2 regions of the Paenalcaligenes sp. DL 463 genome follow, and region 1 is predicted to be linked to the other one. Evidence: predicted binding sites of a transcription regulator. Region 1 holds the regulator's gene; the other holds the start of a gene.
What was found. Region 1 encodes FliA, which starts transcription of late flagellar genes. Its sites were predicted from a motif close to CTAAAGTTTNNNNNNNNNNNGCCGNTA; they were not measured.
Positions count from the first base shown of each region.

Region 2: a site for FliA is predicted at 6,627-6,653, ahead of AC2UZI_RS08135 (YtxH domain-containing protein). Genes of this name have one in related genera too.

Region 1 is NZ_JBYBKX010000001.1:2,036,899-2,044,515, reverse strand. Features, by position in the region: gene AC2UZI_RS09795 (flagellar hook-length control protein FliK) at 1-92, opposite strand, end outside; gene AC2UZI_RS09790 (flagellar protein FliT) at 89-427, opposite strand; gene fliS (flagellar export chaperone FliS) at 424-858, opposite strand; gene fliD (flagellar filament capping protein FliD) at 874-2,271, opposite strand; gene AC2UZI_RS09775 (flagellar protein FlaG) at 2,372-2,797, opposite strand; gene AC2UZI_RS09770 (RNA polymerase sigma factor FliA) at 3,070-3,828, shown strand; gene AC2UZI_RS09765 (fimbrial biogenesis chaperone) at 4,123-5,019, shown strand; gene AC2UZI_RS09760 (fimbria/pilus outer membrane usher protein) at 5,016-7,403, shown strand; gene AC2UZI_RS09755 (Csu type fimbrial protein) at 7,448-7,617, shown strand, end outside.
Region 2 is NZ_JBYBKX010000001.1:1,726,199-1,733,815, forward strand. Features, by position in the region: gene pheT (phenylalanine--tRNA ligase subunit beta) at 1-1,923, opposite strand, end outside; gene pheS (phenylalanine--tRNA ligase subunit alpha) at 2,005-3,027, opposite strand; gene rplT (50S ribosomal protein L20) at 3,104-3,463, opposite strand; gene rpmI (50S ribosomal protein L35) at 3,479-3,676, opposite strand; gene AC2UZI_RS08125 (YifB family Mg chelatase-like AAA ATPase) at 3,863-5,377, opposite strand; gene AC2UZI_RS08130 (accessory factor UbiK family protein) at 5,558-5,857, opposite strand; gene AC2UZI_RS08135 (YtxH domain-containing protein) at 5,950-6,390, opposite strand; gene ptsP (phosphoenolpyruvate--protein phosphotransferase) at 6,739-7,617, opposite strand, start outside.

The sequences.
Region 1 (7,617 bases):
ATATTGGTCTGCTGGCCTACCGTATTACCTAAGGCTGCATCTAAACGCTGTATAAGCAGCGTCCCTAGGGGGGAAGGCCCACCGATACTCATGCCAGATTAACATTGGGTGTACAGTAAGCCTGCAACACATCCTGCTGGCGCTTCATGTTGCCCAACAGCATATTTAGACGATTCAGTTCGGGCATCGCCAAATGACGAATTTGTGCGTCGTCTTCTAAGATTTGGCTAAGCAGTTGCCTGCGCGCGGCGCGATCGCTAACACTGATGGCATCTAGCGTACGTAAGCGATCAACCGCTTCGACGTAACGCTCGCTTAGGGCCACAACATCGTCCCATTCATTGACTTTTGCGCACTCAAGCATGGTGCGCGTGATGTGGGCAATGGCCTCGTAATGTTGCAACAGCGTGGGGGTAGTAGTGCTCATGATGAATGCGCCTGCGCTCGTTGGGTGTCTACGGAAGTGGTCCAGGCTTGGCTTAACTCCGTTAGTAGCTGCTCGGCTAAACCTAGCCGTTCGTCATCGGCATGTACGTTGGCACGTAATAAATTATGCAGGATGACGTCGTAGGTAGCAATTAGGTTGTTGGCGAGTTCGCCACCTTGTTCAACACTAACCGACGCCTTTAAGCCAGAGTCGACAATGTCGATGGCCTTAGAGATGGCCATGCCGCGTTGGGCCACATTGCCTTGTTTTAAGTGCAATCTGGCTTGCATAATGGCGGCGCGAGCACCGTTGTAAAGCAAGGTGATCAGGTGCTCGGGGCTAGCACTAAGCACTTCGGTTTCTAAACCTACGTTAGCGTAAGTTTGTGCAGACTGTAGTCTGGAGCCGCGTCGGGGGGCTGAGTACGTCATGGCAGTACAGTGGTATTACGATTGGTTATTGTTCATGTTGGCAAGCATGGACAATTGTTGAGTTAAATAAGAGCTGATCCCGTTCATTTGGTTCACCATGACATCAAGTTGGGTGAACTGGCGGCGATAGTTATCCATTTTTAAATCAATGCGCTCTTGGGCGCGGATCATTTGTTCGTCCAATTGTTTGATATTGGCGTTAATGCTCGCGTTGACGTTATCAATAAAGCCGTCTTTTTCCAGGTATTGCGTGGTGGTGTTTACCATGCGCTGGCTTAGGCCTTGTTCACCTGTTAATAGTTTGGTGACATCGCCTAAATTGTCTTTAAGTGCAGCGCTAAGCTTTTCGTTGTCAAGGGTAAGAGTGCCGTCGACGTGGTTGGTAGTGATGCCCAACTGGCTTAGGTTACGGATATCGCCTTCGGTGCTAAAAACATTTAAGGCTTCACGCACGTGCGACTGCACACGACGGGCTAACGAGTCGCCCGTTAACGCGCTAGCTTGTTGGGTTTCCATGTTGTAGCTGGTCAGCGATTTCAGCGTATTGTGTAAGGCGTTATAGGCATCCACAAAACCTTTAATGGCGCCCGAGGCAGCGCTGTCGTCGCGCACAATATTGATCGTTGCCGCGTTGTCTTCACTAATCTTGTTAAGGGTTAGGGTAACGCCTTCGATAGCATCTTCGACCGTATTGCTTTGACTGGTAATGTCGATGCCATTAATTTTCAGTAAGGCGTTTTCAGCTTCGGTTTGGCTAAAGTTGCCGGCGTCTGGCGTGGCCGCGTCAAAGCCAAAAAAATCATTAAGCTCGGCATTGTCCAGCACTTCAATGCTTTTAACGGAAGCGTCAACGCCGGTGTCGTTAGCGGTAATCATCAAGCGGTGCGGGTTATCGGGGACGCCCGTGTTAACCAAGGTGGCACTAACGCCTAATTTAGCATCGCTATTAATGGCTTTGACCATGCCTTCTAACGAGTTCGAGAAACCTTCAAGGCTAACCTCGTGATGCTCGTCGTTGGCAAGTGTGATGCGTAGCGTGCCGCCTTCGACGCTGCTATTGGGTTCGGTGCGACTGGCTTGCGCTGCAAAGGTTAAACGGTGCTTTGTGGCCAATTGCGTAACGTTGACATCGTAGCTGCCCGCAATGGCGGTGTTGTCGGCCGATACGCGCACTGATTCGTGAGACGAGCTGGCTTTTAATGCGCCGTAGGTGTCAGTGTTGCCTAAGGTTTTGGATGCCGTTTGTAAGGCATCAATGGCGCTTTTCAACCTGCTGTAACCCGACAGGCGATGCTCGGCTTCGATTTGCTTGTTTTGAATAAGCACTAAGGAACTGTTCTCTGCCTTTCTAAGGTCAGCTAACAACTCGTCGAGCGGAAGGCCTGAGCCAACTCCAATTGATGATATCGCCATTTTAATTTACTCCTTAAGCAGTATTTTGCCCTAAGCCTCGTCGAAACAAAGCGCCCGTTAAGCTATATAAAGTGCTGTAGCTTGTTACTTATCGATGGCATTAGGCTTTGGTGTTAATGCCATTGCCTTGAAACTGTGTGATCATTTTGGCTACCGCTAACACCGCTTCAGAGGGCACCGTACGGATGACATCGCCTGATTCGTTATCGACCAAGGTCAATACAATGCGCTGGGTGTCGGGGTCTACATCAAAGCGTAAGCCTGTTGCCCACGGCTGCATCGAGCTATTTAGCTGCTCTAGGGCTTTATCAAGCGAGCTACTTTCTTGCTCGTTGTTCTCGTAAGCCGCTGCTTGCCCTTTGGGGCGGTTAGCCGTTGTGGTTTCTTGTTCAGCGTTTTGTGTTTTTTCTGCGCGCGTGACAGTGGTCGCCGCATTCAAGTTTTGCACGGCGTTGTCATCGGTATCAGTTGCCACGGTGCTAGACAGCGGGTTGATATGAGAGTGCGCAACAAGTGGATCGATCATGGCGTGGGCTCCGGAAACGAGAGTAGGTAGCGGATGCGTAGCCAGAGTGATTCAATGCATCCATCTATTACATACTGCTGTTAACGGCGGCATGAAACGCTTCTTTAGGCCCTCAGACACATAAAAAAATCAGTGTAAACACGTAGGTTTTGACGCGTTTTTAGGGCAATGGCCGGAATAGGCTGTGATTCTCTTTATTAATCCACCGAACACCTTGTGCGAGTACGAGCGAGAATAAAGGCCTATTTCTATAAATTGCCGGATTACGTGCCATGTTCAGTTCTGAAGACTCTCTGGTCGAGCAATATGCTCCGCTGGTTCGTCGCCAGGCACTGCAGCTAGGGTCTCGCTTGCCCTCTAGTGTCGAAATCGACGACCTAATTCAGGCGGGCATGATGGGGCTGCTTGATGCCATCAGACGCTATCAAATCATGGCCGAGGCCCAGTTTGAAACCTACGCCGTTACACGCATACGCGGGGCGATGGTCGACGAATTACGCAGTCAAGACTGGCTGCCGCGCAGCGTACGCACCAAAGCTCGAAATATCGAAACCGCACTGCATACCTTGCGTCAGCGCCTGATGCGTGAACCCACCGAAGTTGAAATCGCAGCCGAGCTAGAACTTAGCATGGACGATTATCATCAGCTACTGGATGACGCCAGCGGTGTGCAAGTGGTGCACTACGAAGATTTATCGCGACGTAACGAAGGGGAAAGCGACGCGCTTGAATTCTTAAACAGTAGTGAAGCATCCAGTTACCACGACAACCCCGTTAATCATATGTTGTCGGGCGAGTTGCGCTCTGTACTGATTAACGCCATCGATACCTTGCCCGACCGAGAAAAACTCTTGTTATCACTGCAATTCGAGCAAGACCTTAACCAAAAAGAAATTGCCGCTGTGTTAGAGGTAACCGAAGGCCGCGTGTCCCAGCTTCGTTCACAAGCCATCGCCAGAATACGGGCCAGCTTGGCCAGCTCTGACTGGCAAAGTCGCCCCGACGAGCTGGCAGAACACGTGTTGTTGTAGGGCAGAGTGTTATCATTCTGTCTTATAGGGAAAATCAAATAATTACTTATAAATCAATAATTTAAATAAGTATTACAGTAATTATTTTTACAATTATCACCAAAAACTCATAATCCATATTCGCGGTTTACGCGTTGACATCAATAACACGAACGTAATAATGTCGTTGTCTATGTAACAAAATATGTTTAATTGAAACGGGCCGGCGATGTTGTTTAGCCGGCTCAAGCGAGTAGTACTAGTCAGCATAATCAGCGCTCGGGTACGGGGTTTTGGGTAGCCGAACGCCATAACGTGAATCGAGGGGGAAGTGTGGTGCATACCTGCATAGGTTACATCCGTGGAACTGGGTTTATACGTAGTGCGAATGTCTGTACGCGAAAGCGGTTGAAGTTTAACGTGTTGACGGCAGGCGCTGCCAAGCCGTTGCCTTGGCATTGGCCTTTAAGGTCAAAAGGCCGTCAATTCTTATGTGTTGTTGCATTATTGTGTTGTTGGGCGTGGTGGCCTAAAAACACGTACGCCACGTCGTTGCGCATTTCACCGGTGGGGCTAGACTTGCCCCTCACGCAGCGAGCGGGTGCTATTACGTTGTTCAATGCCGGAGACGAGCCGGTTAATTTGCAGTTGCGCGCGTTTGCGTGGTCTCAGGTCAATAACGAAGAGCTTTTGACCCCCGCGACCGATCTGGTGGTTAGCCCTCCTGCCGCCACGGTACCCGCGGGGACTTCCTATACCGTTAGGGTCGCCCGTCGTGATTTGGCCTCGCCCTCAGCGCTAAGTTACCGCGTACTGATCGACGAGCTGCCCCAAGCAGATGACCCACGCACCTTAAATCAAGGGGTGTCCGTGGTGTTACGTACGTCGTTGCCGGTTTTCTTCTCCGGTGGCAAGGCCATGGCCAGTTTACATTGGCAGCTTTGGCGCGATGCCGATGGCTTGCATGCCGAAGTCCATAACCAAGGCGAACGCCACGCCAAGATTATCGGCTTGACCGCGCACCTGCCTTCTGGCGACGCCTTAGGTTTCGGTAATGGCCTTAACGGCTATGTGCTGCCCGGTGCACGCAAGGTTTTCCACCTACACGACCCTGCATTAAGCCAGCTGGCTGATCAGCAAACGCTACGTTTAAGCGGGCGCGACGGCCGTTTGGACATCGAGCACACCTTGCCTGTGCCGGTGCGCCAATGAGCTGGCGATGCCACGTGCTGTATTCCGTTGCCAGTATGGCTTGTGTAGTGGGTGGTGCGAAGTTGTCGGCGCAACCCTTAAGTTCGCTAACCGCCGAAACCGTACCCATGGTGCTTGAAGTCAGTCTTAACGGGACGCGCACGGCCGAATTACTGGATGTGCAGCGTGCTCGCAGTGGCAAGTTCAGTGCTAGCGCGGCTGATTTACGACGTTTGCGCCTGTGTTTGGATGCCGGCTACGCTGCTGACGCGATGGTAGCTCTGCAAGATTTACCCGGTGTGACCCTACGGTATGACGAGGCCAACCAAGCCTTGGCATTACAGGTGCCAGATAGCTTGCTTGAGCCCTATAGCATCGATTTATACGGGCAGCGTCGCTCAAACCCGTTGCATCAACTTCATGCCATTCCTGCTGCAGTACTGAATTACGGGCTTTATCACACGCACCAGTCAGGGAAAAACACCGTAGCGGGCAATGCCGAATTATTGTTCACCGGGCGCTTCGGCATTGTTTCTAACACGGTGATGTACAACAGCACCAAAGCCCAGTATGGCTACGATAACGCTGTGCGCTTAGAAAGCCGATGGCAGTATATTGATCCGGTCTCGGTGCGGTCTTATGTGTTGGGCGATTTTGTCAGTAACGCGGTGTCGTGGGGTGCTAGCGTGCGTTTGGCTGGTTTTCAGTGGGCCAGTGCTTTTGATCAGCGCCCGGATATTGTCACCACAGCGTTACCGCAGTTTTCGGGTTCCGCCGCTCTGCCTTCGACATTAGACCTTTACGTTAACCAGCAACGTATTTATTCGGGCGATATTCCGTCGGGGCCTTTTGCCTTACGTTCTTTACCCTTTGTGTCGGGCAATGAAGTCACGCTGGTCACCACCGATGCGTTGGGACGACAAACCACGTTAACCCAACCGTATTACTACAGTGCGCGTTTATTGCGTCCTGCCCTGACACAGTTTTCGGTGGATGTGGGCCTACCGCGCTTGAACTATGGGTTGAACTCAGACGATTACGACTCTGCTGTTTTTGCCACCGGATCGTGGCGTCATGGCTTGACCCACCTCACCACTCTTGAGGCGCGTGCAGAAGGCTCAAGCGATGGCCTGTTTAATGCTGGGGTGGGGTTGGCACAAGGGTTAATGGGGCGTGGCGTGTTCAATGCAGCCGTATCCACCAGCCGCTACCAAGCTTATCGTGGTACCCAACTAAGGCTGGGTATAGAAGGCCAAGCCAAAAGTTTACGCGTGTATGGCAGTACAGACCGACATTATGGTGATTACTTTAATCTGGCTCGCGTCTCTGGGCATCGCATGGTGCAAAAGCGTCGTACCCAAGGCGTAGGCCCTGATATCGATGCTTGGCTTCACCGAACCGCACAAGCCGGCGCCATCGACCGGCTTGGGGTAGGCATTAGTGCGTTTAGACGCACGTCGTTCAATGTAAATTACCACCGAATCCGCTATGTGCACGGACAAACACGCATGGGCAGTTTGTCGTTTTCCTATGGATTAAGCCCGCGCTTAAGCCTACACGCCAATGCCTACACAGACATCGATCGTCGTCATAACCGCGGCGTTTTCGTGTCGTTGAACCTTGTGCTAGATAAGCTCAATGCGTCAAGCAGTCTTAGCCGTGACAACGGGCGCTCGCGCTATACACAGCAAGTGGCTAGCGCCATGGGGCAGCGTCAGGGCGATACCAGTTGGGGTGTGGTGAATACCTTTGCCCCCCAAGGCAGTGATTATCGCAGTGCTTACCTTAGCCATCGGGCGCGCCATGCTTTAGTGGGGGCAAGCCTACATCACTCGGGGCATTCTACGCGTACTGAACTTCAAGCCTTAGGGGCGTTGGTGGCAGCAGGCGGGGGCGTGTTCGCCGCTAATCAAGTGGGGGACGCCTACGCTATCGTTACCAACGCTGGCCCGAATGTAGAGCTGTTACAAGGCGGCGTAAAAATGGGACGCACCGACCGTAACGGGCGTGCCTTATTACCCAAGCTGCGCCCCTATACCGAACAACATGTGCGCATTGACCCTTCTACGCTTCCCGACGGTTGGGAGCCCCAAGCCACGGAACAAGCGGTGGCTGTTGGGTACAGGCAGGGCAGGGTCATTGACTTTGGGGCCAGAGCCGTACACGGCGCGGTGCTGGTTATGCACGACAAGCACGGAGAACCCATCCGCCCCGGTCACCTCGTAAAGCTTGAAGGGGGCGAAAGCTCGGTAATGGGGTACGAGGGGCAGGTTTATTTACGTGATTTACACGAACACAACCGCTTGCAGATCGATCTGGGTGTGCAGGGAAGCTGCAGCGCTGATTTTCGTTATGACCCTAACACCATTGTTCAACCACAAATTGGTCCGTTGACATGCCTTTAAGCCTACACCGACATAGATCCCTTAAAAAGGGGTTGTTTGTACTATTGTTTAGTATTGCTAGCCTTTGCTTTAGTCACCATGCTCTGGCGCAGCAAGGGGGGCAGTGGTGGGGCGGCGCGTCGTGCAATCTTTCGGGTGGTACGTTGAATTTGGGCACCTTAGACCCGGATCATCACGTGGATACCACGCATGACGTGGGCTTTCGATGCACCTT
Region 2 (7,617 bases), 310 kb from region 1:
TGCTGGCACGAAACGTAGTTTCGACGCATTCTTTCCGAATAAGGTCTCTACATTACGTTTAACGTCATAAAAATCAACCAAACGATTCGCAGAACCCCATTGCTCAGGATGAGCTGGGCCCCAAGCGGCGCCGGATAGATACACAGGCTGGTTAACTCCAGCCACCGTTAAATCGCCATTCTCGATACTTTGGTCACGATTAAAAATGCGTCCTAGCTCGAAAACCCGCACGCGCGACTGACGATGCTTTGCGTTATGCTCAATATTAGCCAGCAGCCCACCGATCAGCGAGGAACGCATTACCGACAACTGGCTTGCAATTGGATTTAACAGACGGATAGGATCAGCGTTTCCGTGTAGATCGTGCTCCCAGCTTTCTTCTACAAAACTAAAGTTGATGACCTCTTGGTAGTCCATGGACGCCACCGCCGCACGTAGTGCATGCGGCCCACGCGTGGTTTCGAGCTGCACATGCATATCGGCGCGCGCACGTGGCGGCACATCAGGAATACGCTCGAAACCGTAGATACGAGCCACTTCCTCAATGAGGTCTTCTTCTATACGAATATCAAAACGATAACTGGGCGGTGTAACCGTAAACACACCGTCATTAAAGGTGAAATCAAAACCTAAGCGCTCAAAAATTTGACTGATTTCGTCACCATCTACCGCTACACCTAATACACGGTGACAGCGCGCCAAACGCATAGACACTGGCTCACGCGATGGAACATTAATTTTTTGATCATCGACTGGGCCTGCTTCACCCCCACAAATTTGCAGCACTAAGGCAGAAATGCGCTCGACGTGTTCAACAATGTGCTCAAAATCCACACCGCGTTCATAGCGATGGCTAGCGTCAGAATTAAACTTATACTGGCGCGCACGGCCCATAATGGCCTCGGGCCACCAAAAAGCGGATTCGATATAAATATCTGTGGTTTCTAGCGTTACAGCTGTATCCTCACCGCCCATGATTCCAGCTAAGCTTTCGACCTTTCCTGCTGAGGCGATGACACCGACCTCGGGGCCCACTTTCACAACCTTACCGCTTAAGAGTTCAAGCTCTTCACCTTCACGGCCCCAGCGGATTTCAAGCTGGTCTGAGACTTTACGTAAATCAAAGATATGAGAGGGGCGCCCTAACTCAAGCATGACATAGTTAGAGATGTCGACCAACGCCGATAGCGAGCGTTGCCCTGAGCGCTCTAAGCGCTTTACCATCCAGTCAGGGGTCTTAGCATGCGCATTCACACCCCGGACCACTCGTCCCACAAACCGACCACATAGATCAGGCGCTTCGACAGAGACAGCAAGACGATCTTGAATCGTCACAGGCACTGGAGAAAAATCAGGTACTGTTAACGGCGTACCGGTTAATGCAGAAACCTCGCGGGCGACCCCGAGAACCGATAGACAGTCAGCGCGGTTTGGCGTCATCTTCAACTCGAACACCACATCGTCCAAATCTAATAACTCACGTATATCCGTACCGGCTACGCTGTCTACGGCAAGCTCGAACAAACCTGCATTTTCATCAGACAAGCCCAGTTCTTTTGCAGAACACAGCATACCGGCAGAAGCTACACCACGCATTTTAACCGGACCGATTTTAAAATCGCCGGGCAACACTGCACCCACTCTAGCGACTGGAACCTTAAGCCCCTCGGCAGCGTTAGGTGCGCCACAAACAATTTGCAGTAATTCCCCAGACCCATCATCAACTTTACAAACGCGTAAACGATCAGCGTCTGGGTGTGGAGTCACTTCTACGATATGGCCAACCACCACATTCGAAAAGGCAGGCGCAGCGGTGAATACCTCTTCAACCTCTAGACCTGCCATTGTTAAACGGTGCGAGAGCGTGTCTGCATCCAGTGGGGCATCAACAAACGAGCGTAGCCAAGATTCAGAAAGTAGCATGATGAAAGCGTAAGTATTGATTAAGTGCGGTTAGCCTACATACTTATGAAAGCAATAGGCCCGTAACGACTGGAGCAGGCTCTAGTGAGTGAATTGACGCAAAAAGCGTAAGTCACCTTCGAAGAATTGGCGCAGATCATTGACACCATAGCGCAGCATGGTCAATCGCTCTAGCCCAGAACCGAAAGCAAAGCCGATGTATCTTTCTGGATCCAAACCAAAATTTCGAACTACGTCAGGATGCACCTGCCCTGATCCCGAAATTTCCAACCATCGCCCTTGATTCGGCCCTGATGTGAACATCATATCGATTTCGGCGGAAGGCTCGGTGAACGGGAAGAACGAAGGTCTGAAGCGTACAACCAAATCATCACTTTCAAAAAAAGCGCGTAGAAAATCGGTATACACCCCTTTTAGATCAGCAAAAGAGATATCCTCTGCAATCCATAAGCCTTCAACCTGATGGAACATGGGTGAGTGCGTTGCGTCACTATCCACCCTATACGTACGACCCGGAGCAATCACTTTAATGGGAGGCTTATGCATCCGTGCATAACGAACCTGCATTGGACTAGTGTGGGTACGCAACAGTAGCGGTAAACCCTGCTCATCGTTCATGTCCACGTAGAACGTATCTTGCATGGACCGAGCTGGATGATTCTCAGGATTGTTTAAGGCCGTAAAGTTAGTCCAGTCGTTTTCGATTTCGGGACCATCAGCCACATCAAAGCCGATAGAACGGAATATGGCTTCCACACGTTGCCAAGTTTGTATAACAGGGTGTATGCCCCCTACGCCTTGACCACGCCCTGGTAAGGTGACATCAATGGTCTCTGACGCCAACTTACGCTGCAACTCGAGCTCGGCAAGCTCGGCGCGACGGTCATTAAGAATATCTTCGATTTGGCGCTTCAGCTGATTAATGCGAGCACCCTCGGCTTTTTTCTGCTCGGGCGCAAGCTGAGCCAGACCCTTTAACAACGCCGTAATTTCACCCTGCTTTCCTAGAAACTGGGCTTTTGCGTTTTCCAATGAGGCTGCGTCTTTAGCATTGCTAAATTGCTCTTGTGCTCGAGAAATTAAATCGTCTACCGAAATGGTCATGGTCTTGCGTGTCCCAAAAACAAACGGAGCCCACACAGAGCCCCGTTTGTAATCATACAGAATCGAATAAAGCTAATTAAGCAGCTAAGGCAGATTTAGCCTGTGCTACGACTGCAGCAAAACCAGCTTTATCGTTTACCGCCATGTCAGCTAGCACTTTTCGATCAAGTTCGATGTTAGCTTTGTTCATGCCAGCAATAAATTGGCTGTATGTTAGATCGAGCTCGCGGCAAGCAGCGTTGATACGTGTAATCCACAAAGCGCGAAATACGCGTTTACGATTACGACGGTCGCGATAGGCATACTGACCTGCCTTCATTACCGCTTGTTTCGCTACACGATAGACCGTACTGCGACGACCACGAAAGCCTTTAGCTTCAGCTAAGACCTTTTTATGACGAGCGCGGGCATTAACCCCACGTTTTACGCGTGACATAGTAAATCTCCGTTATCAGGCAAAAGGCATCATAGCTTTCACGGATGCTACATCAGCATCGTGAACCGCAACTGTTCCACGCAGTTGGCGCTTGTTTTTAGTGGTTTTCTTAGTAAGTATATGACGCTTGAACGCCTGACCCCTTTTGATGGAGCCACTACCGCGAACCTTAAAGCGCTTGGAAGCACTTTTTTTGGTTTTCATCTTAGGCATGATGACACTCTATAAAGTTGTGACCGACGGTGGCTGTCAAAACCCCTGACAACACTTGCTAAACCGGCAAGACACTTATTGTTATCCCACAGCCCTATTGCGCGGCAAGCACAATAAGACCATGAAAAGCTCATCATTATATCTGGATCAAATAAATATGTCTAATAGTTCAAGCCTTCTTTCGCACTACCCTCGATACTGTATGGCTTGCGCTACATGAGCCAACTCGATTTCTTCACTATGTGCCGCATCGGCAATGGTTCTAGCCACCCGCCATAAACGGTGGATGGTTCGATTTGACCAACTCCACTTTAACGCACTCTGCTCTAGTAAGGCAGAAGCCGCTTTATGCATCGGCGCATAGACTCTCAACTGATCTACACCTAACTGAGCGTTTAGACACTCCTGACGTTTAAGCTGTTTACTTCGGATTGCAATAACTCGCTCGCGCACCACACTCGAACTTTCACCGCTTGGGCCACCGAATAACGAAGCGCCATCGCTGCTTAAACGTAAACGGATATCCAATCTATCTAAGAAGGGTCCCGACAGCTTCCCTGTGTAACGCTCGATACGTTCTGGCGTACAACGACAAACCTCCACCTTATGTCCATACCACCCACAAGGACAGGGATTCATTGCCGCAATCAATTGAAATCTTGCCGGAAAAACAAGACTACGGCTGGCCCTAGCGATGCGTATTTCACCTAGCTCTAAGGGCTCTCTCAAGGCTTCAAGCGAGCGCCTATCGAACTCTGCCACCTCATCCAAAAAAAGCACACCGTGATGAGCCAAGCTGATCTCGCCCGGACGCGGACGCACACCCCCTCCGACCAAAGCCGCCACCGAAGTGGAGTGATGTGGCGACCTAAAAGGCACTTGCCAAGATAAACGCTCGGCCTCCCCCGCCACCGTAGAAATAGCGGCAACCTCTAGTAATTGCTGCGTACTTAAAGGGGCTAATAAGGTTGAAAATCGTTGAGCAAGCATGCTTTTGCCCACACCAGGCGTGCCCACTAACAGTGAATTATGCCCTCCCATTGCCGCGATCTCTAACGCCTGCTTCGCACGCGACTGCCCCTTAATTTCGGACCAACAGTGTGTCGCACTGAGAACTTGCGCCTCCGGCAACATTGGCGGAACAGGGCTAGAAGGCTCGGGCGCACATAACATGGAAGTAAGCTCTTTAAGTGTAGCCACTCCATACACGGCCAAACCCTCAACCAACGCGGCCCTTTCAGCCCCAAGACGAGGCATAACCATACGTCGTAGGCCTAAAGCCTTAGCACCTAACGCCAAGGCCAGCGCAGTAGACAGCTCAACAACAGCACCAGTTAACGAAAGCTCGCCCGCAAAAACATACTGATCCAAGTCTGGCGGCTCTATGCGGTTCGTCGCCACCCCGCTATGAACCAATTGCCCAGACGCTTGCAATAGACCCAGGGCAATGGGTAAATCAAAATGCGCAGCGTCCTTGGGCAAGTCTGCCGGCGCCAAATTAACCGTTATCCGAGAAGCAGGAAAATCGAAACCACTGCTCACAATGGCAGAACGAACACGCTCGCGGCTTTCTCGCACTCCGGTATCGGGAAGCCCCACGACATTAAAGGCTGGCAAGCCCACGCCCACATGCACCTCAACTCGTATCGCATGCGGTGTCACGCCCGATAACGCACAACTATTGATGACGGCGAGTGACATCCTTGCTCCGTATGAATAAACAGAACAGTATGATGTGAATGGAGGGGTTTACGCCGCGCCCAGCGACCAACTATCCATGGGGAAAACCACGTCAAAACAACGTAACGACAAAAAAGCCAAGGCAATTGACCTTGGCTTTTAACAACATTAAAGCAATAAATCGAATAATGAAAAATGCTTTTACGTATCACGTTTGTCTGTTGTGGGTGACACATTTTCGACAGTAGGCGCAGAGGAGTTAGCCTGCGACTGTGCCTCTAACACCTGAACCCGAGACTCAAGTGCAGCAATGCGCTCTAGCGCCCGAGCAAGCAGTGCACTTTGATCATCGAACTCTTCACGTGTTAATAAATCCATACGCGTGAAAGTTTGCGTCATTAATGCACGAACGTTTTTCTCAATATCCGCTGCCGGGCTTTTTGCGATCAACTCAGAAACGTTTTTCTGTAGTTCGTTTAACCAATCGGTGCGTGGATTCATAATGGCCTCGAAAATTTCAATAACAATGCCTTAAGTGTATAGAAAAATGGCTGCGCAAGGCAGCCATTTTTTAAAAGAGACTTAAGTCTTAATTAAGGCTTAACTTCTTCTGAAGGTTGAGCTGGGTCTTGCGGCTCTACACCATTTCCAACTTTATCTTGAATTGCAGCATCAGCTTTGGCTGCACCCTCTTTAATACTGTCACCCACTTCATCTGCAGTGCGCGAGGCAGCATCTTTTAGCTCTTCAGCCTTTTCCTTAATGGCATCGCCTGCTTCCGCAGCGTCGGCTTTCAGCTCATCAGCCTTTTCTTGAACATCCGCTTTAGCTTCTTCTGCATCAGCTTCAAGTTCATTAGAAGTCATTGGCTCTGAGGCCATGGGGTCAGGGGCAACCGGGGACGCGGGCTGTGTTTCAACAGCAGGTGCAGGCATATCAACCGCCGCATTATCCTCACCTTCCGAGCAAGCTACTAAAAGGCTTAACGATGCCACAGCGGCGATTACGGCAAGATGTGAACGAGTTTTTTTCATAACTATCCTTACTTGGTCCTAGGTCGCATTAATACTTAATGTCAGGCGCTGATGCGACATACAGGCTGACATCAACCACTTGTGTGTTACAAGTTCATGAATCCTATTCTAGCCACAGCAACAACTCAAAAACCAGAGCTAGTGTAAATCCTAATTTCAACGTTATTATTTTTCCGAGCTTATTTTTGTACTTAAGCCTTATTTTTCAAGCCTTAAGAAGAAAACGTCAAAAAACTTAAAGGATACATATTGATACAATTAAGCGTACTATAGAGGAAAACAGCAACGCAATCAAACAAAATAACGACGCCTACTGTTAAATCATCAGGGTCGTCAATCGGCTATTTGTCAGAGGCTAGACAAACTTAACCGTTCACCTCGGTTTAATGCCGGTGCCACGAGCGTGCGTAACTGCGTGGAATGAGCCATCCGTATCTCCTGCTTAACATCCAATAGCTGTGCCGGATGCATTGAAAAGCAGGTCAAACCCAGCCCAAGCAACAAGCGAGTAAGCGTAGCGTCCCCCCCCATTTCTCCACACACGCTCACGGGAATATTGAAGCGTTCGCCGGCATTAATAACTTGAGCGATAAGCCGCAGCACAGCTGGATGTAAAGGATCATAAAGATCGCCGACGTCAGCATCCCCTCTGTCTACCGCCATCACATACTGAATTAAATCGTTCGTGCCAATAGACAAAAAATCTAAACTAGCAGCAAAGGGCTCGATAGCAATTGCCATTGCGGGCACTTCAACCATAGCGCCCAGTTTAATATCTGTTTCATACGCCACACCTGCCGCAGATAACGATGCTTGAGCCTCAAGCAGAGCTTTACGCACAGCGACGATTTCTTCCATCGTGGAGATCATGGGGACCAGTATGCGTAACGAGCCATATACCGAGGCTCTTAATAACGCCCGTAACTGAGTCTGAAAAAGCTCAGGGTGCGCTAAGCAATAGCGAACAGCCCGCAAACCCAACGCAGGGTTCGTTGCTACGGTTTGCTCGCCGTCTAATACTTTATCTGCCCCGATATCAAGAGTACGGATGGTAACGGGCTTGCCCCTCATCGTTTCCAACACCGTACGATAGGCTTCGAACTGCTCTTCTTCGCTGGGAAGCAACTGCCTACCCATAAACAAAAACTCACTGCGAAACAAACCGATGCCATCCGCTCCGGCTTCGTAGGCCTCAACTGCCTCTTCTGGAAGCTCTATGTTGGCTTC